One region of the Kocuria salina genome, then DNA from elsewhere that is predicted to be linked to it. Evidence: riboswitches for the same ligand, from Rfam matches in the RefSeq annotation. Region 1 holds a riboswitch; the other holds the start of a gene.

Region 1 (15,083 bases):
CGTGCTTCGGGAACTGGTCGACGGGCAGTAGTCCTCATCGAAGCGGGTCGTGCTGATATCGAACGTGAAGTCGTTCGGCGTGGTGGTCTGATGCATCGATTCCTCACTGTTGCCCGGGGGCCTGCCTCCCAGATCCGCACTCATCTCGAACGTCGTTCCCCGCTGCTCGTGCACTGCCCTCCCGAAGGTCGCCTCAGTCATGCTCCTGGCACCCCCGGCGTTGCCCGGACGACGTCGATCCAGGGTTCCGGGCTGCCGGTTCCCCGAGCCGCGCGGGCCCCAGCGGTGACGCGGCGCTGACCGGTCCGGGGCGGGTTGGACCCCCGGCTGTACTCGTGGCCGCCGCGCAGCACGCTGATGCCGTTCTGCACGAAGGTGCTGGTCTGGTAGATCGGCGACACGACCGCCCCGGTCAGAGGGTCCGGTGCCTGGCCGGCGTGCACCGCTGTCGTGTTGAAGCCCCGAGGGGCCGTCGGTGCAGTGTCCGTCTGTGCTGTGTCGTTCAGGAAGGTCATCTCAGCGCGCCTCCCCGGTCAGGGCCGAGGCCGGTACGGTGGCCAGCGCCCGGTCGAGGTCGGCGATCAGGTCCTCGGGACACTCCAGTCCGATGGACAGCCGGATCGTGGTCTCAGCGATGCCCGCGACCCGGCGTTGGTTGGGGGTGAGCCGGCAGTGCGTCATGGTCGCCGGGTGGCTGACCAGGGAGCGCACGTCCCCGATGTTCGCCACGAGCTGGAACAGCTCCAGAGCGTCGATGAACGGGCCGATGGCATCGGGGCCGGCGGCCAGGTCGAAGGAGAACACCGCGCCGGTGCCGTGCGGGAAGTCCCTCGCGGCGAGGGCGGCGCTGGGATGTCCGGGGATCGCCGGGTGGTGGACGCGCCCGACGGTGGGGTGCCGGGCCAGGTGCTCGGCGACCGTTCGCGCGGTCTCCTCCTGCCGGGTGATGCGGACGGCGAGGGTTTCCAGGCCCTGGATGAACTGGGCGGCGCTGGCCGGGGCGAGGGAGGGGCCGAGGTCGTGCAGGAACTTGCTGCGCGCCAGCGCCAGGTAGGCGCCGCGGCCGTGGCGGTCGATGAGTGCCTGTCCGCCGTAGCGGGCCTTGGGCCGGGTCAGTTGGGGCCACCGCTGCGGGGCTGCGCCGTAGTCGAAGGTGCCGCCGTCCACGATCGCCCCGCCGAGGACGGCCCCGTGCCCGCCGATGAACTTCGTGGCGGAGTGCACCACCACGTCGGCACCATGTTCCAGTGGCCGGTACAGGACCGGCGTCGCCAAAGTGCTGTCCACCACGACCGGGACCCCGGAGGCGTGGGCGATCTCCGCCAGCGCCGGCAGGTCCGGCACGGTGGCCAGCGGGTTGGTGATGGACTCCAGGAAGAACGCGCGGGTATCCGGCCGGATCGCCGCGCCCCAGGCTTGCGGGTCGGCCGGGTCGGCGAAAGTGACCTCGATGCCGAAGCCGGCGAAGGTGTCCGTCAGCAGGTCCACCGTCCCGCCGTAGAGCTGGCTGGAGGCGACCACGTGCTTGCCGTCGTGGAGCAGGGTCAGCAGGGACAGCGCGACGGCGGCTTGTCCCGTGGCGGTGCCGATGGCCCCGATCCCGCCCTCCAGGACCGCCAGTCGGTTCTCGAACACGGCGACCGTGGGGTTGCCCGTGCGGCTGTAGGTGAACCCGGGAGTCTCCAGCCGGAACATCGAGGCGGCCGTGGCGTGATCGGGGAAGCGGTAGGCCGCCGTTTGATGGATGGGCACGGCCACCGGCCGGTAGGGGGCCTCGGGCTCGTAGCCGGCGTGGACCTGTTGGGTGGCGTGGTGATTCATGCGATCCTCCATCGGTCCTGGCGGTAGCACCGTGCCCGCCGGTCCCGGTGTCCCAGGATCGGCTGGCTGGTTGCTGCGGCGTCGTCGAGCCAGATCTCTCGGCCGCTCTGGATGGTGTGGTGTGCTCATCCCACTCGATGGACGGCTCCGTAGTCCAACGGACGGTGGGGGCGGCCGTCACAAAACCACACGTCGGGACATACTCGGGCCGGGCGGTCGCGCTCGGCCGACGTCGGGCCGGGTTTGTGACAGGTTGTGACGGCCAGCCGCCCGGCCTTCATCGCGGGCTCAGTGATGTCCCGGCGGAAGACCAGGGCGTCATCGAGAGCATTGTGCGCGGAGAAGATGACGCCCGCCTGGGGGCGGGCATCATCAACGGCGTGGTGAACGGCGTCAATCGGATCCCGGGAGCCGTGCACGGAGCCATCGGATTCGTCCACCGGCACCGCAGGAGGGCTCGCCCCGGCCCCGCTCTTCGACCGTGGCAACCCGCAGCATATGACCAACGCTCATCGCAGCGACGCAGACCCGGAAGACACCTGCGCTGGTTCTCTGGCCACCCCATCCGTGCCACTGGCGGAGTGCTGAACCTCCGCAGATCGAGCATGTGCCCTCGGAACTACCCGATCTCCTCCACGACACTGGTGCCCGTGCCCGTTCGGGACTCCCATGCCCAGGACTCATGGAACCGGACTCGGCCATCAGCGAGTACTTCGATCGTGGACAGGCACTTTCCGCTGGCGGTCTCACCCGACACATTGAGATGGGCATAGCGGAACGCCAGAGTGTCGTCGGCGCGCGTGCCCACCAGAAACCCCTTGCGGACCGCTCCTCCGGCGTAGACCGCCCAGACCGTGCCGCCCTCCTGGTGATAGGTGAAGATCGTGGTGGAACCAACCTCACCCTCGGCCGTGTTGGTCACTCCGGTGAGCCGGCGTCCGTCGATTCGCACGGTCTTCGAGGTCTGTGTGGCGTTATCGTCCATGACGCCATGATGTCAGCACCTTCAGGAGCTCCCTCAGCGACTCGGACTGGCCAGAACAGCAGCGCCTCCGCAAGACGCCGACCCCAGCCCGGACCAGGCCCAACAGACCCCGGAGGTACCCCGATTGCAGCGTCGTTCTCGTGGACAGCGGCCGCTAACCGGGCCATATGTAAAGCACCGGGCGCCCATTTGCTGTACCGCCCCGACGGGAAGGCCTAAGGCTGCCCCAACGATTGAACCGTCCGCGGAAAGCATCGGAGGGGCTGTAGCCGTAGCTCCTGCCCGCTGGGGTCGACCTGGATGACCGGCCCAGGATATTTCGGCTCTCTCGGAACCCACCAGCCAATGGCGCCCGGCGGGGGCAGCCTGTGGCACCGGGTCCGTGGTGGGGTGCGCCTAGGCTCCGGTGACGACGCGGGTGAATTCGGTCCAGGTGTCGCTGTCGTTGCGGTAGGTGTAGCGCTGGTCGCTGCGGATGCGGCCGGCCTCTCCGGCGCGCAGGACCAGGGCGGACCCGCTGGTGATGATGATGAGTTCCCCGGCGTGGACCTGGTGCAGTTCTTCGGTCCCGGCCGTGTCCGGCTGGGCGTGGTAGGTGTCCCCCGGGGCCAGTCGCCAGGACCATAGTTCGGTGCGGGGAACGCTCTCGGTGGCGAGGAGCAGCACGGCCTCGCTGCCACGGTCCGAGCTCCACACGCGCACCGCTGCCCCGAGTCGCCCCCCGCTGGCTTCTTCCGCGGGGGTGGTGGGGGGCATGGCGAGGGAAACGAAGTCGGTGCCCAGGGCGTGGGCGATGTGGTCGACGGTCACCAGGCTGGGATTCGCCTGGCCCAGCTCGATCTGGGTCAGCATCCGCCGGCTCACCCTGGCGCGGTCGGAGAGCTCCTGGACGCTCCACCCCCGGTGCTGGCGCTGCTGGCGGATCTGTCGGCCGACCGTGGCGACGAACTCCGCGGTGGCTTCACCTTTCTCACGGGTGGCCATCCGTTCCTCCTCCGGTGAGCAACATGGTGGGCACCGGCAATGCGGCGTTCTCACCTGGTGCGCCCTGATGGTACTGCGCGCTTTCATCGGCACGCTGCGCTCTGGGGCGCTTCCGCTGGCGGCTCGGCCAGGCCGGGCCGTTGCCGGCGGCCCTGGTCCAGTCGCCTCCTACTGAGTCGGCCTGCACCGAGCGAGTGGACCTTTGGGCTGCTCGAGCGTCGACGTCCGTCACCTGACCTCAAGGCCTTCCCGGTCCGCGCCCTGATCGGACTCAGGGGCGGGACGCGGTCGGAGCGTCAGATCCTTGGGGCGCAGCTCGCTGACCAGGACACCGACGACGATCAGCACGGCCCCCAGGATCGCCAGGCCCGGCAGGCGATCCCCGGCGATACGCCCGATAATCCCGCCCCACACCGGTTCCCCGGCGTAGATGACGGTGGCCCGGGTGGCCGACACAGAGCGCTGCGCCCAGTTCATCGCCCACTGAATCAGGATGCTCGCCGCCCCGAGCCCGACCCCGGCCACCAGCCACACCCAGGAGAACCCCGGAACCCGTTCGCCGGTCACGGGCATCATCGCGAAGGACAGCAACCCGGCCATCAGCACCTGCACCACGGTGACCCGGCGGGCATCCACCGTGCCGGCGAAACGACTGATGAGCACGATCTCCACCGCGCAGGCCACCGCACTGAACAACGTGAGCGTCTCCCCGGGGCTCAGCCCACCCAACCCGGCGTCCGGACCAGCCAGCAACACCAACCCCGCGAAGGCGAACGCCACCCCGACCAGGGTCATCACCGCCGGGGCCTTGCGCAGCAACACCCACTGCAGCAGAGGCACCATCGGCACGTACAAGGCAGTGATGAACGCCGACTGGCTGGCCGTGATCGTCTGCAGCCCCACCGTCTGCAGGCCGTAACCGAAGAAGATCGACGTCCCGATCACCGCACCGGCGCCGATCTCCTGCCAGGTGATGCCCCGCAGCACGCGCCAGAACACCACCGCCCCGATCAACCCGGCCACCACGAAGCGGACCCCAACGAAGAACAACGGGCCGGTGTGGGCCATTGCCACATGGATGATCAGGAAGGTCGCCCCCCAGATCATGGTGATGCCGATCAGGATCAGTTCGGGGCGACTGACGCGGAGCCTGTTTCCGCCGGTACGAAAGAAGGTGTGCCACACACACCTCAGCGTATGAGAAATATAATGCTCATGCCAAGGTGAAGACCTGGTGCCCTGGCAGGAACCCTTAGCGCAGGGTCGCGGCCCTGGGAAACGTCCGGTAGCCGGGCCATATGTAAAGCGGAAGGGAGCTGAAGCGCGATCAGATTTCATCTGATCGCGCTTCAAGCCTGGTTTATGGCAATCACTCCGTGTCGGCGTTCTAGTAGACGGTTCCCATGGCCTTCCTGACCTCGTCTAGCGTGTTGTTGGCGATCTCGTTGGCGCGGTCGTTCCCTCGCTTCAATACCCGTAGGGCGACCTCGGGGTCCTGGGCTAGCTGTTGCCGCCGTTGCCGGTGGCCGGCGAGGAACTCGTTGACCGCCTCGGTGGTCACCTGTTTGAGGCGTCCGCTGCCGGCGTCACCGATCTGCTCGGCTAGCGCCTGCGGGGTGGTGTCCAAGCACAGGGCGGCCGTTGAAAGGAGGGCTGAGACCCCGGGGCGGGTGTCCGGGGCGAAGGTGATCCGACGCTCGGAGTCCGTGACGGTGCGGCGGATCACCGCTGCGGTCTCATCGGCGGTCATCGACAGGGCGATGGCGTTGCCGTAGCTCTTGGACATCTTCCGCCCGTCCAGCCCCGGCACTTCCGGGGTGGCGGTGAGCAGGGCCTCGGGAACGGGGAAGGCGTGCCCGTAGCGGTCGTTGAAGCGGCGGGCGATGACGCGGGTGATCTCCACATGGGGCAGGTTGTCCTTGCCCACCGGCACCAAATTGCCCTTGCAGAAGAGGATGTCCGCGGCCTGGTGCACCGGATAGGTCAACAGCAGCCCGCTCAGCGCCCGGCCGGAGGCGGCTGCTTCGGCCTTGACGGTGGGGTTGCGGTGCAGCTCGGCCTCGGTGACCAGGCTCAGGAACGGCAGAAGCAGCTGGTTCAGCGCCGGCACGGCAGAGTGGGCGAAGATCGTCGTCCGCTGCGGGTCCAGGCCCGCGGCCAGGTAGTCCAGCACCGCGCTGTGCACGTTCTCCTGCACGCGGGCGGTGGTGTCACGGTCGGTGATTACCTGGTAGTCAGCCAACACCAAGAAGATCTCCACCCCCGCCTGTTGCAGACGGAGGCGTTCGACGATGCTGCCGAAGTAATGGCCCAGGTGCAAGGCCCCAGTCGGGCGTTCCCCGGTGAGGACCCGGAATGCCTCCGGGGTCCGGCCGATGGCCCGGGTCAGTTCGGCCGAGCGCTGCTCGGCGGCGGCGAATGACTCCATGTGCGTACTCCTCGAAGGTCGGAAGCTGCACACAAGACCGCCGAAGTGGCACGGGCTGCTGTGCAACCCGTGAACATGCGTCAACCGGCTGCTATCGCAGCCACCACCACGCCAGACGGTTGAGCATCATGGCCCCCACTCTACCCACCCGGCAGCAGCCCCAGACTCTCCGCCGAGCCCACCCCGCACGGCCAGGGCACTCCCGGTACGGGCCAGAACTGCGCTGTCCTGGATAACATGGCCGACATGCACGCTCCCCCGCCGTCTCCGCCTCCTGAAGTGCTTGAAGCGTTCGGGCTCACCGACAGAGTCCACCCTGTGCCCGGCGGACAGGGGCGAGCTTTTCGGGTCGGTGCAGTGGTGCTCAAACCGACGGAAGACCCGATCGAGGCACAGTGGGCGTCCGCGCTCATGGACGGTCTTGCCCAGGAGCCTGGCTTCGATGTGCCAGCGCCGTTGCGCGCCGGCACCGGCGCCTATGTCGCTCACGGATGGACGGCTACCGGACTGGTTGAAGGAACAACAGGGCCACAGGGCCGGTGGGAGCCACTGATCATCGCCGCCCGGGCGTTCCACAGAGCCCTGGCCCAAATGCCGCGTCCCGATTTCCTCGCCCGCCGCTCGAACCCCTGGGCGGTGGCCGACCGTGTCGCCTGGGCAGAGCAAACCATCGACGTCGCCCCCGAAGCGCGCACGGTCTACAACGGGCTTCTCGGCCTACGGCGCCCGGTAGAGATGCCGTCCCAGCTGATTCATGGGGATCTGACCGGCAACGCGCTCTTCGCCGAGAACCACGACCCAGTGATTATCGACTTCTCCCCCTACTGGCGCCCGACAGCCTACGCCGAGGCCATCGTCGCCGCCGACGGTCTCCTCTACTACCCCGGCGACGTCCCCGCCGCCGTCATTGGCCGCCCCAAAGAACAGTGGATTCAAATGATGGTCCGCGCCCTGATCTTCCGACTCGTCGCATCCGCAGAGCTCGTCGGCATCGGTGGGCGGATCCCGGACGATGAACTCCAACGCTTCACCCGAGCGACAGCCACGGTAGAACGCCTGGCCGGCACCGCAACCACCCACCAGTAGAGGCAACCATCGGAGCGACCCGGTATTCGGCCACGCACGGACGCTGAGTACGACCCCGACGCGTTGGCGTCCCGGTCAGGACATGCCCCTCAGGGCCTCGCGCAATACGGTGATCCACTCTTCGGAGGCGTCCAGATGAGCATCATGGGTCCCACGGGGCAGATCGATCCGCCAAGTTCCTGGGCGGGCAGCGATGAGCGCGTCCTTCCGTGCGGGGGTGAACATCGAGTCCGCGGCGAAGACCACCGTGGTCGGGGCCGTCACCGCCTTCCACTCCTCCCAGCGCGGAACGTGCACGGCCTCGAGGACGGCTTGCATGACCGCCGCGTCGAACCGAGGACGAAACCCGTCGCCAGTGTGTTGAAGATCCGCCACCCAGGCCCGGGCCAAGGCACTGTCACCGAGAAATTCGGTGGCATCGGCCATTGATCCGAAGGGCGTGGGCCACGAGCGGAAGAATGCACCCAAAGCCCCTGCCTCCTCCAGGTCCCCGCCGTGCACGTCGGCTTCCAGCAGCACCAGACCGGCCACCCGCTGAGGGTGTGCAGCGGCGGTGAGCAACGCAGTGTGCGCTCCCATGGACTGACCCACCAGCACCACGGGATGACTCGAGGCGACCACATCGATCACCGCTGCGACGTCGTCGACGAAAGCCTGCCGGCCCATGTCCGACGGCACGCGGGTGCTGTGTCCGTGCCCACGCTGATCCACCAGCACACACCGGTACTCGGGCCACAGCGCTTCGGCCGAGGGAATGAACTCCTGCGCGCTGCCGGCCAGCCCGTGCAGGAACACCACCACCGGGGCGTTGCCGCCGGTGTCCAGATAACTGATCCGCGTCCCCGACTGTCCCACCGTCTCCCGCGAGAACTTCATAGCCTTGATCCTCCATCAGGAACCGGTGCAAGACAGGGCATGGCCATGGGCTCAGGTCAGGCTCATGCCTCCGTCGGTGGTGATGACCTGACCGGCGACCCACACTCCCTGGTCGGTGGCCAGCCACCCGATCAGCCGCGCGGGATCTCTCGGGTGCCCCCAGCGGCCGAAGGGGGTGGCCTGTCGCCATGCCTCGATCTCTTCCAGGGAGCGGTCGGTGGTCCCGGGGTCGAGGTAGCCGGTGTTGACCGGGCCCGGGTTGATGGTGTTCAACACGATTCCGAGCTCGAGCAGTTCCGCGGCCACCGTGGGTGTTACCTCTGCCAGAGCGGCCTTGCTGGTGGCGTAGGCGACCTCACCGCGCATCGGCCCCTCGCCCTGGCCCGAGGTCATCCAGAACACCCGGCCCGCCGCCCGTTCATCGACCGGCCCGGCCCTTTCGATGCGGTCGCCGGGCCGCGCTGAGGCGGATCGAGCAGTCGTGGCGGCGTGGCGGTGGGCGAAGTGCCGGGTCAGCAGCAGGGTGGAGCGGGTGTTGGTGTCCCAGAAGGCGTCCAGGGTCTCGGCGGTCATGTCCAGGATGGACCCGTCGCCGCCGCTGCGGGCGTGGTTGCAGACGAGGATGTCCAGGCGCCCGGTCAGGGCGTGGGCCTGCTCGACGAGGTTTTCAGCGGTGTCCGGGTCCCTCAAGTCCGCGGAGACGTCGCCGGCGAGGGCACCATCGTGCAGAGCGGCCCGGATGCCGGCGCGTACCGCATCGAGGTCGTCATCGCCCCAGGGCTGGTCCGCGTCATGGGGGCTGTAGTGGTGGAAGAACACACTGGCCCCCAGGGAGGCGAGCTCAACGGCCACCGCGTAACCGATGCCGCGGCGGCGGGAGACCCCGGTGACCAGAGCGGTTCTGCCCCGCAGCGGGCGTGTGGAAGAAGCGTGAGCCATGGTGGTGCTCCTGACGTACTCGAGGATTCGTCGTTCACAGGGCAGGCGCTCACACCGTCTTCATGGTGGGGAACCTATCAGTGACCACCGCTGCGGGCGGTGCGTCACCCAGGTGAGTGTCAACCGGTGGCCAGCACCCGGTCACGATCGCGGCGATACATCGCGGCGTGCTCGGCGAAGTCGTCCCGGCCGGTCTCGGCGGCTCGTGCGTCGGTGAACGCCGCGAGCTCTTCCAGACGTGCCGCCACCGCAGCCAGCAGCTCCGCGGGCTCGTAGGGCATCTCGTAGGAGTCGATCAGCAACTGTAAGCGGCCCGCACGGTCGGGTGTGGGCGGGCCGCCGTCGTGCGCGTCATCGGTCAGCGGCACCAACCGGTAGGCCAAGTAGGCCAGGTCCCAGATTCGCGGGCCCGGGGAGGCCGTGTCGAAGTCGATCACCCCGCGCAGCCGACCGTTGCGGAACACCAGATTGTACGGAGCGAAGTCGTTGTGACAGATCACCTCAACCGGGTGGTGGGTGGGCAGCTGCCAGACCAGGTCCTCCCCCACCAGCGCGGTGGACGCGTCGTGGATCCGGCGCATCAGCTGCGCTGCCGCCACCAGGACCGTATCCGCCCACACCCACTCGGACAACGGATAACCGGGCACCACCCCGACGATGTAGGACAGGACCTCCCGACCGTCCTCGTCCACCCCGCGAGACTCCGGAACCTCGGTGACCCCTTCCGCCCGCAACCGGACCAGTAACTGGTGCACCGCCGTGGTCCAGGGCCCGACAGTGCGACGGACAGTGTCGTCGACCCGCACGACGGTGGTGGAGTTGCCGCCGGTCAACATCTCCTCTTCCATGGCACGACCCTATCCGGAGGGCCTCAGCCGAGCCGGCGACCCAACTCCCGGGTGACGTGGGTAACCGCATTGGTGTACATGTTCCGCTCCTGTTCGGTCAGGTCGGGGCGGCCAGCCAGGAGGCTGCGGTGGTGCAGGGACGTGAGGAACCGTTCGTAGATCTCCCAGGCGTCACGGCGGACCAGCACCTCGTCGACGGTGCCCGTGGCCGCCCGGTGCTCGCTGGCCGCCAGGTAGGCCTCGACCAGGTCCCGGGTCTGGGCCCGGGTCATGGGCAGGTGCCACGGCTCCACGGTGATCTGCCCGCCGAGATAGGCGAGGTCCTGGGCGGGGTCCCCGATCTCCGACCACTCCCAATCGATGTAGCGCACCCCGGTGTCCCCGTCGACGAGGATGTTGGGCAGCAACAGATCCCCGTGGATCACAGCGAAGGACTCCAACCGGTCAAAGGTCTTCTGTGCGCCGCGCAGATACGCCCCCACTTCCCGCGCCAGTCGTGTCACGTCGGGCTCGGCCAGCACGGCCGGGTGGTTGTCCGCCCACCAGTCCAGCCCGGCAGTGAACTGTCCGTCGATGTCCACCTTCGCCCGGCGCTCTCCCGTCTCGGCGGTGAGGTCTCCGCAGCGCTCGAAGCGCTGGGCATGCAGGCGAGCCATCTGCTGGACGTGGGCCCGGATCAGGGCCGGGGTCCACTCCCCCGGTGGGAGGACACGGCCGGGCACGAAGGTGACCACCATGTACGGGGCGCCCAACGGGTTGTCCGCCGACTCCTCGAGCACCAGCGCCTGCGGTCCGATACCGGCCAGGACCAGGCCGAGTCCGTGGAACTCCTCCCGCATCGGCCGCGGCAGCTCCTCCACCGGACGCCGGGCGATCCGCACCACCACCCGTTGCCCGCCGGCCTCCAGCAACCACGCCGCGAAGCTCTCCCCCTGCCCCAGCAGACGCACCTCGTCACCGTCTCCGGGTGACGAGCCCAGGCCGACCGCGGCCGGGGCCTGACCGGCCAGACGAGTCAGTCGATCAGCCATGGACGGATGCTCAGGACGGGAGAGACTCATAAGCACAGTCTGCCCGCCACCTCGCCTGGCCGGAGAACCGCTGTTACAGCTCTGCGGCATTGAGGAACCCTCAGCGGGCTCTTTCTCTCAATGAGGTGGGCAAAGGCGTGGGGGTTATGACTGGTCATCGGGAAAGAAGAGGTCCTCGATGGTGCTGTCGAAAGCTGCTGCGAGCCGGAAGGCCAGCGGTAGTGATGGGTCGAACCGTCCGCGTTCGATGGAGATGATGGTCTGGCGTGAGACGCCCAGCTCGTCGGCGAGCCGTTGCTGCGACCACCCCAGGCGTTGACGCGACTCGTTGACCAGGTTTCTCACATCAGCCTTTCCGCCGCAGTACCAGGTATCGGATCCCGAAGGAGGCGAAGCACCCTGCGACCACTGCGGGAAGGACGAGCTTCAGATCGACGAGAAAGTCCCTGGGGATGAACGTCAGGACGATCGACGCAAGTCCGAGCACCAGGATGAGATCCCCGAAGGACCCCGAAGCGGCCATGTCGTACCACCCGGATTCGATGGAGTCGTCGGGCCGTTCAGCTGCTCCCCGGAGCGTGTCACGGTCGACGACGAGGACGTACACCAGGGCAACGGCCGGCATCGTGAGGCAGGAGGTGAACACCCAAAAACCCACTGCAGGATTCGATGCGGTGACGCCCACGAGAACGGACAGCCAGCCCCCCGCAACTCCGAGGATCAGCCCGAAGGGAACGGCGATGGCCATCGCCGGTGTGCGGCCGGTTCCGAACTTCGTACGTCCCCACTTCGTGCGCGTCTGCTCGATCGTCATGGTCGGCCCTCCCTCAAGGTGTACAGCTCGCTTTACATATCTAGTTTCTTTTACACCGTGGGGGCGGTCAAGTGAACAAGCGGAGCTCATGAGCGAACGCCGATGAGGCCCGCATGCCGAACGCCGACGGCAACGCCGCTTTCAGAGAAAGGGGCCGGCGAGAGCATCATGGTACCTACCACATGAGCTAAAGCCTCGAATAGCCATTCGAGTGTGATGTTGCTTACTATGTCTCCACCATTTGCGGAGCTGCTCGTGGGAGCAACTCCGGCTCCCTGGGGCGATCGTTGTTCTGAGGGAGCCTGATGTCTATCACCTTTGAGCCCGTGCCCCTGACGGATCGACGGCTCTTCGAGGTCCGGGTCGGTGAAGCCGCCCTCGCCCTTCACCACGAGGGCCACGATCCGGAAAGAATCTGCCAGGAAGCGACGCGGATCGGCCAGCGCTACCCCTGGGTGGACGCCCGCACGGTGGCCAACGCCCTGATGGACGCCCTGGGCCCGGGATGGGGCGCCATCTACCTGCATTGGCTGTGGAGCCAGGACGACGACTCCTGATCCATCGCTCTTCAGTGACAGCATCCCTGTGAGGAGCGTGCAAGTACGGCCAGCACGCCCAGGAGGACTGGGCCTACCCCCGCACGGCGCACCCTGACGAGGAAGGCCCCCAAGGACGCGCCTGTAACCGGCCACATGTAAAGCACAGTGTGTATGGCTACCTTGCCATCCCAAAGGAAAGTTCAGGGGCGGTCCCACCGAGTGAGTCACCCACGGGCCACCCATTCCGCGGCACCACGGTTCATGGACTCAGCGGGGGCCCCTACCGGAGTGATTCCGGCAGGGGCCCCGCTGCGACCACTGTCGTGGGCTACCGCTCGGCGGTCGTGGCGTCGAGCATTCCTCTGACCTCCGGCCACGTCGTGGGTGCCTGCGCGGCGGGGAGCGTGCGGAAGGTCGACTCCTGCAGGTGCGGCCGGTAGGTCCGCATGACGTGGGCATGGAGTGCGGAGCGGGTGTAGCGGCGCATCGCGTCCTCGTCCGTCCAGCCGGACCAGGTCCAGAAGGTGGCGGTCAGCGGCTGGGCGGCGAGATCGAGCCAGAGGGCCCCGGGCGCGAGTCGCAGAGCCCGCCGCAGCCGCAGCGAAGCGAGCAGGAAGCCCGGCACGTGCCTGGCCGAGCGCAGCCGGAGTCGGGAGATCAGCACGATGCCGGCGGTGGGAACCTCCTCGTGCATCGCCGCGGCGGGCCCGTGCGCCCGGGGCAGGACGGTGATGAGCCTTCCCAGCGAGTCGCCGAGCACCGCTCGGCGCCAGTGCGTGATCACCACGGCGACGGCGGCTGCGATGTAGAGCAGTTGCATGGCGGCACGCGGCAGCAGGGCGGTGGCCGGTTCCCCGGACAGCGTCAGACCGGTGGTGGCGGCGTGGACGTTGGCGGGGAACATCGCCACCATCAGCAGGGCCAGCCCACCGGCGGCCCATGCGGCCGTGCGTGGCAGCAGCAGCCCGAGCGCACCGGCGAGCTCCAGCACCCCGGTGACCGTGACGAGCAGCTCGGGGTGGGGCAGCACCGGCGGCACCATCGCGACGAGATCGTCGCGCAGACCCGCGAAGTGGGAGACCCCGGTGACGAGGAACATCACCGCCAGACCTGCGCGCAGGGCCAGGGGTGCTGACTCCCGCAGGCGGCGGCGCCCGAGGAGTGCGGCGACGCCGAGCGTTGCCAGGGTTGCGGCGAGGAAGACGAGCAGGACCGACATGGTTCCCTCCGTGGCGTTCTATCTTGTCACTGACAAGACTGCGCCTCCGGCAGAATCTTGTCAATGCCTAGATATGGGGTAGGGTGCAGGAATGACCCCCCGCACTTATCACCACGGCGACCTCCACCGCGCGGTGCTCGATGCCGCTGTCCAGGCCGTGCTCGAGGTGGGGCCCTCCCAGGTGAGCCTGCGAGACCTGGCGCGCCGGGCGGGGGTCTCCCACGCGGCTCCGGCCTATCACTTCGGCAACAAAGCCGGGCTCCTGACGACGCTGGCGGCGGAGGGGTTCCAGCTGCTCGCGGATCACCTCACCGAGGTGCTCGAAGGCACCGGCAGCTTCCTCGAGGTCGGTGTCGCCTACGTGCACTTCGCCGTGGAGCACCGGGGGCACACCCAGGTGATGTTCCGCCCGGATCTCTACGAGGCCTCCCGTGCCGACGTCGTCCAGGCGCGCGCCGCCGCCGCCGAGGCGCTCTCCGCCGGGATCGCGACGTTGCCACCCGAAGTGGTGGGATCGGATCCGAAGGTCGCCGCCCTGGCCGCCTGGTCCCTCGTGCACGGCTTCGCAGACCTGTGGCTCGGCGGAGCGATTAGTGAAGGGAACGACGGCGATCTCACCGAGTCCGCCCAGGCGGTGGCCCGGTTCCTCTTCGACAAAGGCACGGCACAGTAGCCGGAGGACGGTACCCGCGCCGGCCCCTAGAGTTCCCGTGCCGCGGAGACAGGCTGCCTCGTCGGGACCCACCGGGACCCCCGCCCGCACCAAGCTTTCCACCTGGATCCTGGCATGCCCGGCTTCCTTCCCAATGGGCACGCCGCGCAGGGGGGACCCACCGGGGGGACCCACCATGACGAGGTCGGCCAGGGCGTTCCGGCCGGTGCTGGCGGACCCCCCTCCTTCCTGGAGACGATCACTCACCCCCCCCCTGCTGACGGGCCACTGAACTGGTCCATGGTCCACCTCATCGCTCCTTCACGGGTGGCCGGCTCTGCCCGTGCCGCCATCGGGACCGGGCGCTTCAGGGCTGCGGTCAGCAGTCGGCACAGGTGCCGGTGCTGGTCATCGTTGCTACCCTTAACCGCATGGAGCGTGTTCAGCGATTTCTTCACCCCCGGCCGTTCAGTGGCCGCGGGGTGGTGAGCGCGCCTTTCCAAGCCGCCTAGTCTCCGCAGGCACGGCCGGGGGAATTTCTATTCCCAGCATCGGCCCAACCGCCTCAGGAGACTTCCATGTCGGCACTCTCGTACCTCAGCCCTGACCAGCTTGCCCGCGCGCTGAGCCTGCGTGACCTCAGCGACCCGGCACAAGGGGCGCACTCGATGCAGCTTCTGCTGGAGAATCTCGTCACCGCGCTGCAGCACCAATGGGGCAGCTCCGTCCGCCAGGTCCGCAATCCACCTCTCGTTGCCGTCCGTGACAACTACGACCGTCTGGGCTACGACCGCGGTGACATCACCAGAGCACAGCGGTACACCCGCTACGTCTCGCCCACCGTGGTGCTGCGTACCCACA
Region 2 (15,083 bases), on a different contig from region 1:
CCCTCCCCGGCGCCGCCGCGGCGCCGGGCCCTGGCCGTGCTCGGGATCTCCTTCGCCGTGCTCGCGCTGCTGACGGTCGTGTTCGACAACCTCATGATCGCCGCCGGGTTCTTCGACTACGGGGCCGGGCACATCACGGAGCTGCGGATCGGCCTCGTGCCGGTCGAGGACTTCGCGTACCCGCTCGCCGCGCTGCTGCTGCTGCCCTCGCTGTGGTGGGGGCTGGCCGAGCGCGGCCGGCTCACCGCCACCGTGCGCACCCTGGTGGCCACCTCCCGGCCGGTCTCCTGGGTCAACACCGCCTACCCCTTCGCGGCGGCCTATGTCCTGACCACGGGCCGGGTGGACCTGCCCCTGGTGGTGGGGACGCTGTTCTTCCTCTTCCCGTACAACCTCCTGATGTACGGGATCAACGACGTCTTCGACTACGAGTCCGACCTCCGCAACCCCCGCAAGGGCGGTGTCGAGGGCGCGCTCGTGGACCGCTCCGAGCACCGGTCGGTCCTCGTGGGCTCGGTGCTGACGGCGCTGCCGTTCCTGGCGTACCTGTTCCTGGCGGGCGGGGCCGCCGCGGCGGGGGTGCTCGGGATCAGCCTGTTCGCGGTGGCGGCCTACAGCCTGAAGGGGCTGCGCTTCAAGGAGGTCCCGTTCCTGGACTCGGCGACCTCCGCCACCCACTTCGTGTCCCCGGCGGTCTACGGCCTCGTGCTCGCCGGCGCGGCCTGGTCGGGGGGACTCGTGGCCCTGTGCGCCGGGTTCTTCCTGTGGTCGATGGCCTCGCAGGCGTTCGGGGCCGTGCAGGATGTCCAGGCGGACCGGGAGGGCGGGCTGCGCTCGATCGCCACCGTCCTGGGCGCCCGCCCCACGGTGTGGGCCGCCGCGGCCCTCTACCTCGCCGCCGGGGTGCTCCTGCTGCTCGCCCCCTGGCCCGGGCCGGTCGGGTCCCTCCTGGTGCTGCCCTATCTCGCCAACCTCGTGCCGTTCCTGACCATCACGGACGCCGGCTGCGAGCGCGCCAACCGGGGCTGGCGGCGGTTCCTGTGGCTGAACTACCTCACCGGGTTCCTCGCGACGCTGCTGCTGCTCTGGGCGTGGGAGCTCGCCCGCTGATCGGCCGCCCGGCCCGGGGCGGGGACCTGCCGGGGGCTCCGGCCCTACCCGAGGCGCTTCAGCAGCTTGTCGGTCGAGATCATGGCGCCGCCCAGCACCGCGGGCAGCCCGCCGCCCGGGTGCACGGATGCGCCCACCCGCCACAGCCACGGCCGCAGCGGACTCGTGTGGGCCGGGGCGTGGAACGGGCCGCTGCGCCACGCGGGACGCACGGCGCCGTAGAGCGCCCCTCCTGCCGAGCCGTGCGCGGCGAAGTACGCGGGGTCCAGGATCTCCGCGCTCCGGAAGCGGTCCGTGAGCGGTCCGGGCAGCCCGAGCACCCGCGCCGTGCGCTCGAGCTCGCGGGCGACGAACGGGTCCTCGAGGGTGTAGGACTTCCCGTTGGCCGGCGCGGTCAGCAGCAGGGCGAGCGTGGCCGCGCTGTTGGGGTGGCCCGCGTGCGCCGGGTAGTGGTTGGCGAAGGCCATGGTCTGCTCGGGCTCGGTCCCGGCCTCCAGGTCGGCGTAGAGGTCGGCGGGCCGGTCGGGCATGATCACCCCGTGCCGGGGCGTCCCCTCGGGCAGCTCGTGGTCGAGCACGGCGTAGACCGCGATCGCCGAGCAGCTGAGCCGGCGCGGTGCCCGGGGCGCGCGCCCGGCGAGCAGCCCGTCCAGCCGGTGGGCGTCGAGCCCGCTGACGACGGCGTCGGCCGGGTACGCGCCCCGGGCGGTCAGGACGCGCCGGCGGGCGACGGAGGTCACCGGCTCCCCGGTGCGGAGCTCGACCCCGGCGTCCACGGCGAGGCGCCGGAGCGCCTCGACGAGCTCGTAGACCCCGCCCCGGGGGATCCAGACGCCGTCGCGCGCCATGACGGCGGGCATGCTCGCGTACAGGGCCGGGGTCCGTGCCGGGCCGACACCGGCGTTGAGGGTGTGGATGGCGATGACCTCGCGCAGGCCCTCCGGCATCCAGGTGAGGCTGTCGAGGTAGTCGCGGGTCGTGAGCCGGCGCCCGTACAGCGTCCCGAGCCGGCCCAGCGCGGGATAGGCCGCCCGGTCCAGCACGTCGGTGGTCAGCAGCCGGGTGATGTCCGGGCCGAGCACGCCGTGCTCGGCCTCGAATCGGGTCCAGGCCGCGTGCCAGGGGTGCCCGGGCGGGACGGGCAGCTCGCACCGGGTGCCGCGGTAGTAGTACGTGCCGACCGCGGGCAGGCGCTCCAGCTCCAGCCCGGCGGTCTCCTCGGCCCTCGGCGCTCCGGCTCCCGCGGTGCCGGCGTCCCGCAGTCGGTCCAGGCGGCGGAGGAGCTCCTCCCACACCCCCGGGAAGGTGAAGAGGGACGGTCCGGTGTCCAGGCGCTGCCCCTCGGCCTCGAGCCGGCGGCTCTTGCCGCCGAGGTGGTCGGCGGCCTCGAGGAGGGTGACGCGGTGACCGGCGTGGCCGAGCAGCACGGCCGAGGTCAGCCCCCCGATCCCCCCGCCGACGACGACGACGCGGCTCACGGGTACAGCCCGAAGAACAGCGCCACCGTCAGCTGCACGCCGGCCACGGCGCCGGCGACGTAGGGGAACGCGATCGAGTACCGGTACAGCCGGTGCCCGGTCCCCGGCCTCGGGTCCCGCAGGAGGGAGACCACGAGCCACCCGGCGATGAGCGCGTTGACCGCGGCCACCGGGAGGCTGACCAGCGCGAAGCCCAGCGTGGACACGGCCCACCAGCCGCCGCTCCACAGGGCCGTCCCGCGCGCGCCCAGCCGGACCGCCGTCGTCGTGATGGCCACCGCGCGGTCCTCCTCGATGTCCTGGACGGCGTCGAACGCGTGCTTGGCCACGCTCCAGGCCATCAGGCCGAGGGCCGCGGGCCACACGGGGGCCGCCCCGAGCGCGTGGGCGACGAAGACCAGCGGCAGCGCGTAGGCGGCGTTGCTCAGGGAGTCGAGGTATGCCCGGGCCTTGAAGCGCAGGGGAGGGGCCGAGTAGAACACGAAGACCAGGACGTACAGCGCGATCCAGCCCAGCGCGGCCGGGGGCAGGGTCACGGCGAACCAGACGACGAACGGCACATTGGTGACGAGCACCGCGGTCAGGATCGTGCGCACCTCCTCGGACCGGATGAGGGCTCCCTCGAGCGAGCCCTTGCGGGGGTTGAGGGCGTCGGTGTCCTGGTCGAAGACGTCGTTGACGCCGTAGATCAGCAGGTTGAAGGGGAGGGTGAGCCACAGCAGCAGCGGCAGCGCCTCCCACTGCCAGAGCGAGCCCGCCAGCCACATGCCCACCACGCCGGTGCCCAGGGCGTTGATCCAGAGCACCGGTCGCGAGATGTGCACGATCCGCTGGAGCGCGGGGGCGAATCCGGCCTGGGGCACGGCGGCGGACCTCCTCGGACGTCAGGTGACCCGGGGGTCCGGGTGCACCCCACACTACGTCGGTTCCGGGGCCGGTGCGGCGGCGGGCCCCGGCGGTCCCGGGGTGCTCCGCCGGTCCGTTCGTGCGCCGTCCCGCCGCGGGGCAGACTGTGGGGGTGCGCATGATGCTGCTGACCTCCGGAACCCGCGGCGACGTGGAGCCCTTCGCGGCCCTGGCCCGGCACGCCGCCGCACAGGGCCACCGGGTCCGGCTGGGGGTGCCGGAGAACTCCGGGGTGGACCTGGCCGGGATCGACACCGTCGGCCTGGACGTGGACTTCCACCGGCTGATGGACGCCCCCGGGGCCTCCCCGCGGGCGGCGGTGCACCACGTCCGCGCGGAGGTCCGCCCCGGGATGCGGCGGATGTTCTCCGCGGCGGTGCGCGAGACCCTGGCGTTCGACCCGGACCTGGTCCTGCACCACCCGCTGATCCTCAGCGCGCCGGCCGTGGCCGACGCCCTCGGCGTCCCCCGCGCGCTCGCCGAGTTCGTGCCCGTGGCGACGCCCACCCGGGAGTTCTCCGCACCGGGCGGGCCCACGGTCTCGAAGGACCTCGGGCGGTTCAACCGGGCGACCTACGCGGTGCCCCGCGGCGGCGCCCGGCTGTTCCGCCGGGACGTCGAGCACGCGTGCCGGCAGCTGCCCGGCGGCCGGGCGCCCCGGCACCCCGCACCCTCCCGCGCCACGCTGATGGGGATCAGCCCGCAGCTGCTGCCCCGGCCCGCCGACTGGCCGGCCCGGGTGCACCTGACCGGTGCCTGGCACCCCGGCGCGGCCGCCCCCGCCCCGGACCCGGCGGTGGCCGAGTTCGTCCGGGGCGGGCCGTGCCTGGTGGCGACCTTCGGGTCCATGGCGGCCGGGGACCCGTCCGCGCGGGGGAGGACGGTCGTGGACAGCGCGCGCGCCCACGGGCTGCGGACCCTCCTGGTCACGGGCTGGGGCGGTCTGTCCCTGCCGCCGGACCGCCGCGGCGAGGACGTGCTGGTGGTGCCGGCCGCCCCGCTGGGCACCCTGCTCCCGGACGCCGCGGTGGCGGTCCACCACGGCGGAGCCGGGACCGTGCACGCGGTGGCCCGTGCGGGCGTCCCGTCCGTGGTGGTGCCCTTCCTCGTCGACCAGCCCTTCTGGGGCCGGCAGCTGCACCGGCTCGGCATCGCCGCGGCCCCCATCCCGCGCCGGTCGCTGACGGCGGAGGCCCTGGTCCCCGCCGTGGGCGACGCCCTCGCCCGCCGGGAGCGGGCGCAGCGCGTGGGGCGCGCGGTCCGGGCGGAGCAGGGCCTGGACACCGCCCTCGACGTCCTCACCGGCCTCTGAGCGCGGGCCGCCTCCCGGGGCACGTCCCCGGGACCTCGTGACCGGGTCGGCGACCCCGGCAGGAATCATCAGCGGGGCTGACGGATCAGCATGGGAAAACATCGCTGTTCCGCACGGATGACGCCCCCGATACTGGAGGGACCGGGCGACGCCCCGCCCGCCGCCACCCCTCCCGGAGGACTGCACCATGACCGTCGACCTGCTCCCGCCCCGTTCCCCCCGGACCTCCTCGCGCCCGGACGACGCCGCCGGCCGCGGACCGGCGGCACCGCTCCTCCGGGGCGGGCGGCACAGCTGGGCCGACGTCGAGCAGGACTGCCCGTACTGCGCGGGCCCCGAGACCGACTGAACGGCGCCCCGCCCCCGGCGTCGTCGGGGCCTCCGACGTAGTGTGGTCGGGAACACCCCGATCGTCAGGAGGTCCGCCGTGGAACGGCGTCTGCCCCAGTGGTCCGAGCTGCGCCCGCTCCTGCAGTTCGAGCCCCCCGCCCTCGACCGCCGCGCGGCCCGGCTCGCCCGGGCTGCGGACCTCTGGGACCTGCGCCGGATCGCCCGCCGCCGCACCCCGCGCCCGGCCTTCGACTACGCGGACGGCGCCGCCCAGCGCGAACTGACCCGCCGGCGCTCGCGGGAGGCGTTCGACGCGGTCGAGCTGCTGCCCCGGATCCTGCACGGCATCGCCGCTCCCGACCTGTCCACGCCGATCGCCGGGGCGCGGTCCGCGCTGCCGTTCGGGATCGCCCCGACCGGCTTCACCCGCTTCATGCACGCGGAGGGTGAGATCGGGGGAGTCCGCGCGGCGGAGCGGGCCGGCATCCCCTTCACGCTGTCCACCATGGGGACCCGCTCGCTGGAGGAGGTCGCCGCGGCCGGACCGGACGCCACCCGCTGGTTCCAGCTGTACCTGTGGAAGGACCGGGCCCGGTCCCGGGACCTGCTGGAGCGCGCCGCGGCCCACGGCTACGGCACCCTGCTCGTCACCGTGGACACCCCGGTGGCGGGCCAGCGGCTGCGGGACGTGCGCAACGGCATGGTCATCCCGCCGAGGCTGACGCTGCGGACGGTGGCCGACGCCTCCTACCGGCCCGAGTGGTGGTTCAACTTCCTCACCACGGACTCCCTGAAGTTCGCGTCCCTCTCCAGCACGAGCGCCGACCTGCCCACCATCACGAACTCGATGTTCGACCCGACCCTGTCCTACGCGGACCTCGAGTGGATCCGCTCCGTGTGGCCGGGGAAGCTCTTCGTGAAGGGGGTGCTGACCCGGGACGACGCCCGGCAGTCCCTGGCCGCGGGGGCCGACGGGCTGGTGGTCTCCAACCACGGCGGCCGCCAGCTGGACCGCGCCCCCGCCTCGCTGCACGCGCTGCCCGAGGTGCGGGACGAGGTGGGGGAGGGAGTCGAGCTGATCCTCGACTCCGGGGTGATGAGCGGCGCCGACGTGATCACCGCCCTGTGCGCCGGAGCGGACTTCGTGCTCATCGGCCGGGCCTACCTCTACGGGCTGATGGCCGGCGGGCAGCAGGGCGTGGAGCGGGCGATCGGGCTGCTGGCCGAGGAGGTGCGGATCAGCATGCAGCTGATGGGCGCCGAGACGGTCGCCGACCTGGGCCCGCACCTGCTCGGCGCCCGCCACCACCCCGCCGCCTCCCGCCGGGACACCCCGGCCGACCGGCGCTGAACTACCGGCCCCCGCACCGAGGAGTCGCGTTCCGCCTCCGCCGCTGCCGAGGGGTCGCGTTCCGCCTCCGCCGCTGCCGAGGGGTCGCGTTCTGTCGACAAGTGACCGCGATACCAGCCGAACGCAACCCCTCGCCATGGGGGTGCGCCGGACGCGACCCCTCGCGGGCGGCGGTGGGACTGCGGGCCGCTACAGGTCTGCGAGCACCGACACCGGGTTCTCCACCGCGTCGGCCACCATGCGCAGGAAGCCGCCGGCGGCCCCGCCGTCGCACACCCGGTGGTCGAACGCGAGGGAGAGCTGGGTGACCTTGCGGACGGCCAGCTGCCCGTCGACCACCCACGGGCGGTCGATGATCCGGCCGATCCCGAGGATCGCGACCTCCGGGTGGTTGATGATCGCCGCGGCCCCGTCCGTGCCGAACACCCCGTAGTTGTTGAGCGTGAACGTGGAGCCGGACAGCTCGGCGGGCCCGGCCTTGCCGGAGCGGGCGAGCTCGGTGAGCCGCCGGAGCTCGGCGTCGAGCCCGCGGGCGCTCAGGGTGTGCGCGCCGCGGATGTTCGGCACCACGAGCCCGCGGTCGGTCTGCGCCGCGAAGCCGAGGTTCACGCCGTCGAAGCGCACGATCTCCTGGCTGCCGTCCTCGAGGGTCTCGATCCGCGTGGCGAGCTCGGGGTGGCGGGCCAGGCCGGCGAGCACGAACCGCGCGATCAGCGCCATGAGCCCCGGGGCGGTCGCGGGGTCCTGGGCCTTGAGCTCGGCGCGCAGCTCCACCAGCCTCGTGGCGTCCACGTCCACCCAGACGGTGGCCTCGGGGATCTCGGCGCGGGAACGGGTCATGGCCTGCCCGATGACCTTGCGGATCCCGGAGACCGGGACCCGCTCCGCGACCCCGAGCCCCGTGCGGGCGTCCACGGCGGACGGCGCCGCGGTGGTGGACGGCACCGGGGCGGGGGCCGACGACGTCGGGGCCGTGCTCTCCCGCGCGGCCGGTGCGGCGGGGGCGGCCGCCGCGGTCACCACGTCCCGGCGCAGGATGAGCCCGCCGGGGCCCGAGCCGCGCACGGTGGAGATGTCGACCCCACGGTCCTTGGCGAGCTTGCGCACGATCGGCGAGACGACCGTGGGCGCCAGGCGCGGGGCCGAGGCCATCGCGTCGTGGGCGGCACCCGCGGCCTGCGACGCCCGGGCCGCGGCCTGCTCCGCGGCCCGCGCGCGGGCGGGCTCGGGGACCGGCCGGGCGGCGGAGGCGGCCGGGCCGGTGGCACCGGCCCGCTTCGGCCGGCGCCGGCGTCCGGCCGTGCCGCCGGCGGGCGTGCCGTAGCCGATGAGCACGCTGCCCGATCCGGCGTCGTCGTCGGAGGCCGCGGCGACCGCGGAGGCCTCGGCGGCCGCCGCGGGGTCCGCCCCGGCGCGCTCCTCCTCCCGGTAGGACTGCCCGCCCTTCGGGCCGCCGCCCTGCGGGGCGGGCGTCCCGGCCCGGTCCGCGGTGTCGACGGAGATCAGCGGCGCGCCGACGTCGAGGGTCTGCCCCGAGGCGCCGTGCAGCTGGTGCACGGTCCCGGCGAAGGGGCAGGGCACCTCCACGGCGGACTTGGCGGTCTCCACCTCGGCGATCGGCTGGTCCACGGCGACGGTGTCGCCCACCTGGACGAGCCAGCTCACGAGCTCGGCCTCGGTCAGTCCCTCGCCGAGATCCGGCAGGGTGAACGTCTTCACGGTCATGGTCAGTCCTCCCACTGCAGGTCGTCCACGGCGTCGAGGATGCGGTCGACGCTCGGCAGGTAGTGCTCCTCGAGCTTGGGCGCCGGGTACGGGATGTCGAACCCGGTCACGCGGCGCACGGGCGCGGCCAGGGAGTGGAAGCAGCGCTCCTGGACGCGGGCCACGATCTCGGCGGCCACGGACGCGAAGCCCGGCGCCTCGGCCACGACCACCACGCGCCCGGTCTTCCGCACCGACGCGGCGACCGTCTCGTCGTCGAACGGGACGATGCTGCGCAGGTCCACGACCTCGAGCGAGCGACCCTCGGCGGCGGCGGCCGCGGCGGCCGCCACGGCGGTCGGCACGGACGGCCCGTAGGCCAGCAGCGTGGCGTCCTCGCCGGCGCGGGCGACGACGGCGCGGCCCTCCCGGCGCTCGGGCGCCCCGTTCTCGTAGCGGTCCCTCAGTTCGGCCAGGTCCACGGGGGCCTTGGACCAGTAGAGCTTCTTGGGCTCGAAGAACACGACGGGGTCGTCCGAGTCGATCGCCTCGCGCAGCATGAGGTAGGCGTCCTCGACCGTGGCGGGGGTGAACACCTTCAGCCCGGGGGTGTGGGCGTAGTAGGCCTCGGAGGAGTCGCAGTGGTGCTCCACGCCGCCGATGCCGCCGGCGTAGGGGATCCGGATGACGATCGGCAGGCGCACGGCGCCGCGGGTGCGGTTGTGCATCTTCGCGATGTGCGAGGCGACCTGCTCGAAGGCAGGGTAGGCGAAGGCGTCGAACTGCATCTCGATGACGGGGCGCATCCGGTTCATCGCCATGCCCACGGCCATGCCGGCGATCCCGGACTCGGCCAGCGGGGTGTCGAAGCACCGGGTGCGGCCGAAGCGCTTCGTCAGCCCGTCGGTGATGCGGAAGACGCCGCCGAGGGTGCCGACGTCCTCGCCGAAGACGACGACGGCGGGGTCGGCGGCCAGCGCGTCGGCCAGGGCGGTGTTGAGCGCCTGGGCGAAGGTGGCGGGCTTGACCGCCGGGGCCTCGCCGGCCGGGGCGGGGGCGTGCAGGGTGCTCACTGTCCGGTCTCCTCTCGGGCGAGCTCGGCGGCCAGGAACTGCTCCTGCTCGGCGAGCTGCGGGGTCTGCTCGGTGTAGACGTGGCGGAACAGCTCGAGCGGGTCGATCTCCACGTCGGCGTTCATGCCGTCGCGCAGGGCCGTGGCGACGTCCTCGGCGGCGGCGGCGATGCGCTGCTCCGCCGCGTCGTCGAGCACGCCCTCGGCGCCGAGGTAGGCGCGCATCCGGGTCACCGGGTCCTTGGCGATCCACTCCTGCACCTCGGCGTCGTCCCGGTAGCGGGTGGCGTCGTCAGCGTTGGTGTGCGCCTGCATGCGGTAGGTGTGCGCCTCCACGAGGAGGGGCTCGGACTCGGAGCGGGCCAGGTCCACGGCGCGCCGCAGGGTGGCGAGCAGCGCCACGAGGTCGTTGCCGTCCACGCGCTCGCCGGCCATGCCGTAGCCGACCGCCTTGTGGGCGAGGCTCGGGGCCGCGGACTGCTGGGACAGGGGCACGGAGATCGCGTAGCCGTTGTTCTGCACGAAGAACACGACCGGCAGCTTGAACACGGCCGCGAAGTTCAGGGCCTCGTGGAAGTCGCCCTCGCTGGTGGCGCCGTCCCCGCACATCGCCAGGACCACGGTGTCCTCGCCGCGCAGCTTGGCGGCGTGGGCCACGCCCACCGCGTGCAGCAGCTGGGTGGTGAGCGGGGTCGACTGGATGCCCACGTGGTGCTCGTACGGGTCGTAGCCGCTGTGCCACTCGCCGCGGAAGATCGCCATGACCTGCATCGGGTCCACGCCCTTGGTCATGACCGCCACGGTGTCCCGGTAGGTGGGGAACAGCCAGTCGCCCTCCTCGAGGCACAGGGCGGCCGCCACCTGGCAGGCCTCCTGGCCGTGGCTGGACGGGTAGACGGCCATCCGGCCCTGGCGGACCAGCGCGGAGTTCTGGTCGTTGACCCGCCGCCCGACCACCAGCTTCTCGTAGGCGCCCAGCAGGACGTCCGGGGCCGGCAGCGGGTACTCGTGGCCGGGGCCGGTGCCCTGCTCCTCGGGGGCGAGCAGCCGCCCGCTCGGGTCGACCATGCGGATCTCGCCGCGGGCCGGGAGCATGTACTGCTCCGGTGTGATGCCGAAGCTCTGGGAGGCCCGGAGGATCGGGTCCTCGGGGGTCTCGACGGTCTGGCTCATGGTGTCCCCTCGGTCGGTCCCCGGTGCGGCCGCGGTCCGGGGAGGGCAGGAAGGTGGTGCGGCTCTGTCTCCCCAGTATGGGAACCGGGCATGGTTCGTATCCACAGAGCGGGGAAAATGCAGAAGTCTGAGACGGACAGTGCACCGCGCGTGGACGAAATGTTCTAGTGTGGCGTGGAGCACACGCATTCGTCCGTCACGTTCCGGGCCCCGCGCCCTACCCGCCCCGAAGGAGCCCGCCGTGCCCTCGACCCCCGTGCCGCTGGACGAGACCGACCGGAAGATCCTCGCGGAGCTGTCCCGGGACGCGAGGCAGTCCGTGACGGCGATCGCCGCGGCCGTGCACGTCTCCCGCGCCCACGCCTACGCCCGGATCAACCGACTCCGGGACGAGGGGGTGATCCTGCGCTTCAGCACCGTGATCGACCCGGTCCGGGCGGGCCTGCAGGCCTCCGCGTACGTGACGCTCAAGCTCCAGCAGAACACCTGGCGGGAGCTGTGCGCCCAGCTCCAGGCGATCCCCGCCGTGCACCACATCGCCCTGGTGGGCGGGAACTTCGACGTCATGCTCCTCGTGCGGGCCGTGGACACCGTGCACCTGCGGCAGGTGATCTTCGAGCACGTCCAGCAGCTGCCCGGCGTGGTGGACACCCAGACGTTCCTGATCTTCGAGGACATCGACACCCGGGCCTGACGCGCCGGCCCCGCGCCGGGCCCGGCGCGCACGGCCGGCGTCACGAACCGTCACGGTCGTCATCTTCCGACGCGGAGGGACACCCACTACCTCTGCGCATAGTGTTGTTCCAGCTTCACGAGACGTGACCGCCAAGCTCCGACTTGGTCACGCACCAACCCCATGCTCATTGGGTGGTTCGGATGAGGAAGCGGCCTGCATCTTCCGCGGCGTGCCCACCGGGCCCGCGCGGATGACCGGTGCGGGTAAGAGCAAGGCACAGGAGCAGCGCCATGTCCATCCCCGTGACCGACCACGACCTCGCGACCCGGCAGATCCACGCCGGCACCCACGACCAGGTCACCCAGCGCACCCTGACGGTGCCGATCTACCAGACCGCGGCCTTCGAGTTCCCGGACTACGAGGCGGCCCGGCAGATGTTCGCCCAGACCCGGGCAGGCTTCACCTACACGCGCACCGGCAACCCCACGGTGGCCGTGCTCGAGCAGCGGATCAGCGACCTCGAGGGCGGCGCGGGCGCCGTGGCGACCGGCTCGGGCCAGTCCGCCGTGGCCGTAGCGCTGCTGGCCCTGCTCGGCCAGGGCGCCGGGAAGCACCTCGTGGCCTCCGAGAAGCTCTACGGGGGCACGGTGGACCTGCTCACCGACTCCTTCGCGGACTACGGCATCGAGGTCTCCTTCGTGGACCCCACCGCCCCGGGGGCGTGGGCCGCGGCCGTGCGCCCCGACACCCGCGCGTTCCTGCTCGAGTCCATCGGCAACCCGCTGGCCACCCTCCCGGACCTGCCCGGGATCGCCGACGTCGCCCGGACCGCCGGGGTGCCCGTCGTCGTCGACAACACCCTCGCGTCCCCGGCCCTGTACCGGCCGCTGGAGAAGGGCGCGGACATCGTGGTGCACTCGGCCACCAAGTTCCTGGGCGGGCACGGCAACGCGCTCGCCGGGGCGGTCGTGGACGGCGGGACCTTCGACTGGTCCGCCCGGCCGGACAAGTGGCCGCAGTTCACCCAGGCCCGCGCCCGCTGGGGCGGGCTCAGCCTCGTCGACAAGTGCGCCGCCGCCAGCCCCTACCTGCACCTGGTCCGGGCGAAGTACGTGCACGACCTCGGCACCACGCTCTCCCCGTTCAACGCCAGCCAGATCCTGCAGGGCACCGAGACCCTCGACCTGCGCGTGGCCCGCCACACGGCCTCGGCGCTGGCGGTGGCCGAGTTCCTGGCCGGGCACCCCGCCGTCGCCCGCGTCCACCACCCCGGCGTGCCCGGGGACCCCGGCGCCGGGATCGCGGCCCGGGACTTCCCGCGCGGGACCGGCTCCGTGTTCTCCTTCGACCTCGCCGCCCCGGACGGCGCCGTGGGCCCGTTCATCGACGCGCTCCGGCTGTTCAAGCTGGTCGCCAACATCGGGGACACCCGCAGCCTCGTGGCCCACCCGGCGGCCATGACGCACTGCCGCCTGACCCCCGAGCAGCGCCGGGCCGGCGGGATCGCCGAGACCACGATCCGGCTCTCGATCGGCCTCGAGTCCCCCCAGGACCTCGTGGCCGACCTCGGCCAGGCCCTCGACACCGTCGTCACCGCCGTCCAGACCACCCGGAAGTGAGCCCCGCCATGACGTCCCCCACCGAGACCCGCACCCGCCACCGGGGCTTCACGACCACCGCCGTCCACGCCGGCCAGGAGCCCGACCCGCTGACCGGGGCGGTCATCCCGCCGATCTACCAGACCTCCACGTTCGCCCAGGACGGGATCAACGTGCTGCGCGCCGGGCACGAGTACAGCCGCGGCTCCAACCCCACCCGCAGCGGCTTCGAGGAGCAGCTCGCGGCCCTGGAGCGCGGCGAGCGGGGGTTCGCGTTCGCCTCGGGGATCGCGGCAGAGGACGCCCTGCTGCGCGCCGTGCTGCGCCCGGGCGACCACATCGTGCTCGGCGCCGACGGCTACGGCGGCACCAACCGGCTGATCACCCGGGTCCTCGCCCCGTGGGACATCGGGCACACGCCCGTGGAGATCACGGACCTCGACGCCGTCCGGGCGGCCGTGCGCCCCGGCGCCACGAAGGTGCTGTGGCTCGAGACGCCGTCCAACCCGCTGCTCGGCATCGCCGACGTGGCGGCGTGGGCGCAGCTGGCCCGGGACGCCGGGGCGCTGCTCGTCGTCGACAACACCTTCGCGTCCCCGTACCTGCAGACCCCCCTCGAGCTCGGCGCGCACGCCGTGGTGCACTCCACCACGAAGTACATCGGGGGGCACTCGGACGTGCTCGGCGGCGCCGTGGTCGTGGGCGCGGCCCAGTGGCGCGGGGCCCCGCTCGCCGAGGCGGTCGGCTTCCAGCAGTTCGCCGCCGGCGCCGTGGCGGGCCCCCAGGACAGCTACCTGGCCGCCCGCGGGCTCAAGACCCTGAGCCTGCGGATGGAGCGCCACCAGGACAACGCGCAGCGGATCGCCGAGTGGCTCCTGGAGCGCCCCGAGGTCGCGCAGGTGCTCTACCCCGGGCTGCCCGGGCACCCCGGCCACGCGCTCGCCGCCGCGCAGATGCGCGGGTTCGGCGGCATGGTCTCCTTCCGGCTGACCGGCGGGGAGGCCGCGGCCCGGGCGGTGGCGGAGGGCACCCGGCTGTACTCGCTGTCGGTGAGCCTGGGCGGGGTGGAGTCCCTGATCTGCTACCCCTCGGAGATGACGCACGCCTCCGTGAAGGGCACTGCGCTGGCCGTGCCCGTGGACCTGGTGCGGCTCTCGGTGGGCATCGAGGACGTCGAGGACCAGTTGGAGGACCTCGAGCGCGCGCTCACCGCCTGACCGGTCCTTTCCGCCCGGTCGGCTGCGCCGCCGGCGCCGCCGGCGGCGCCGGCGGCGCCGGTTCCGCCGGGTCAGCGGGCGGCGCCCGGTCCGCCCCCTGGGTCCGGCCTGACGGCCGCGTCCGGCTCCGGCCAGGCCGGAGCCGGATCCTCCCGGCCGAGGAGCAGCCGGCGGACCAGGTGCACGAGCATGGCAGTGAACACCATCGCCCAGGCGCTCAGGGCCACCCACAGCCAGACGGCCCCGACCAGACCCACGATCGGCAGGTCGTCCGCGCGGCCCAGATAGATGCTGGCCACGGCGTACATCCCCAGCGGGAAGACCACACTCCACAGCGAGGACTCGTAGCGCAGCGGCACCCGGTGCAGGCGGTGGCGCCACCACCCGGCCGCCACCAGGGCCGGGATCAACCAGGTGGCGAACGCCCAGAAGACCAGGCCCAGACCCGCCACGAGCCCGCGGACCACAGCGACCATCGGGGTGTCGGACATCTCCACGATCCGGGAGGCCGCCAGCACGGTGATGGCGCACGCGCCCATCGCCACCCAGTACGGCGGGGTCAGGTCGACCGGCCGCAGCGGATAGAGCATCATGCGCAGCGTCACGAGCACGCCCGCCGCGGCGTAGAGGAACAGCCCCACGGACCAGCAGGCGACCGCGACGACGGAGAGCACGTGCCGCCAGGCGTCGCTGCCCACCACCGGGTCCAGGGCCGCGGCGGCCACGGCCACGGACTGGCTGGCCACCACCCAGATGAACCAGGTCCCGTTGGCGGTGCTGACCACGGGGCGGGTGCGCCGGGAGAGCACCGCGCTCCACGGGACCACGTAGCCGAGGCCCAGCCACACCGCCCCGGCGAGTCCTAGGAGCGCGGCCGTGGCCCCGTGCCAGCCCGTCGTCGCGAGCCGGGACGCCAGCACGTTCGTGCCGGCCACGAAGGTGAAGAAGCCGAACGCGCGGCGAGGGTCGAGGAACTCCACGACGAACTCTCGCCGGAAGACGGCGAACCGCCAGACGGTGAGCAGGCACAGCGCCGCCCAGCTGCCCGCGCACACCGCGAGCAGGGCCGTGGACAGCGCGGCGAAGCCCTGCATCTGCAGGCCCACCGAGAGGATGCCGCTGGCCATGACGAGGGCGAAGTAACCGGGCGCCAGGC

Evidence for each region. A riboswitch is a leader RNA that binds a small molecule or an ion and turns the genes downstream of it on or off. The one in region 1 is predicted to bind S-adenosylmethionine.
Region 2: linked by a shared signal. The riboswitch ahead of E7Z53_RS00155 (O-acetylhomoserine aminocarboxypropyltransferase/cysteine synthase family protein) and the one ahead of E7Z53_RS16545 (O-acetylhomoserine aminocarboxypropyltransferase/cysteine synthase family protein) in region 1 are both predicted to bind S-adenosylmethionine.

What each region holds. Positions count from the first base shown of each region.
Region 1 is NZ_SSSF01000009.1:133,320-148,402, forward strand. Features, by position in the region: gene E7Z53_RS16535 (DUF1852 domain-containing protein) at 1-96, opposite strand, end outside; partial or broken gene E7Z53_RS16540 (PLP-dependent transferase) at 300-515, opposite strand; gene E7Z53_RS16545 (O-acetylhomoserine aminocarboxypropyltransferase/cysteine synthase family protein) at 517-1,821, opposite strand; SAM riboswitch class I at 1,827-1,939, opposite strand; gene E7Z53_RS16550 (hypothetical protein) at 2,441-2,806, opposite strand; gene E7Z53_RS16555 (helix-turn-helix domain-containing protein) at 3,203-3,790, opposite strand; gene E7Z53_RS16560 (DMT family transporter) at 4,019-4,975, opposite strand; gene trpS (tryptophan--tRNA ligase) at 5,178-6,218, opposite strand; gene E7Z53_RS16570 (phosphotransferase) at 6,456-7,304, shown strand; gene E7Z53_RS16575 (alpha/beta fold hydrolase) at 7,380-8,180, opposite strand; gene E7Z53_RS16580 (SDR family oxidoreductase) at 8,232-9,119, opposite strand; gene E7Z53_RS16585 (phosphotransferase) at 9,239-9,967, opposite strand; gene E7Z53_RS16590 (phosphotransferase family protein) at 9,991-10,998, opposite strand; gene E7Z53_RS16595 (helix-turn-helix transcriptional regulator) at 11,143-11,343, opposite strand; gene E7Z53_RS16600 (hypothetical protein) at 11,345-11,812, opposite strand; gene E7Z53_RS16605 (hypothetical protein) at 12,118-12,369, shown strand; gene E7Z53_RS20040 (DoxX family protein) at 12,680-13,570, opposite strand; gene E7Z53_RS16615 (TetR/AcrR family transcriptional regulator) at 13,662-14,243, shown strand; gene srmL (PheS-related mystery ligase SrmL) at 14,801-15,083, shown strand, end outside.
Region 2 is NZ_SSSF01000001.1:24,598-39,680, reverse strand. Features, by position in the region: gene E7Z53_RS00205 (prenyltransferase) at 1-1,110, shown strand, start outside; gene E7Z53_RS00200 (phytoene desaturase family protein) at 1,155-2,588, opposite strand; gene E7Z53_RS00195 (UbiA family prenyltransferase) at 2,585-3,451, opposite strand; gene E7Z53_RS00190 (glycosyltransferase) at 3,613-4,806, shown strand; gene E7Z53_RS00185 (hypothetical protein) at 4,994-5,155, shown strand; gene E7Z53_RS00180 (alpha-hydroxy acid oxidase) at 5,234-6,487, shown strand; gene E7Z53_RS00175 (dihydrolipoamide acetyltransferase family protein) at 6,677-8,212, opposite strand; gene E7Z53_RS00170 (alpha-ketoacid dehydrogenase subunit beta) at 8,215-9,264, opposite strand; gene E7Z53_RS00165 (thiamine pyrophosphate-dependent enzyme) at 9,261-10,436, opposite strand; gene E7Z53_RS19925 (Lrp/AsnC family transcriptional regulator) at 10,678-11,130, shown strand; SAM riboswitch class IV at 11,244-11,365, shown strand; gene E7Z53_RS00155 (O-acetylhomoserine aminocarboxypropyltransferase/cysteine synthase family protein) at 11,403-12,731, shown strand; gene E7Z53_RS00150 (cystathionine gamma-synthase) at 12,740-13,927, shown strand; gene E7Z53_RS00145 (tellurite resistance/C4-dicarboxylate transporter family protein) at 13,999-15,083, opposite strand, start outside.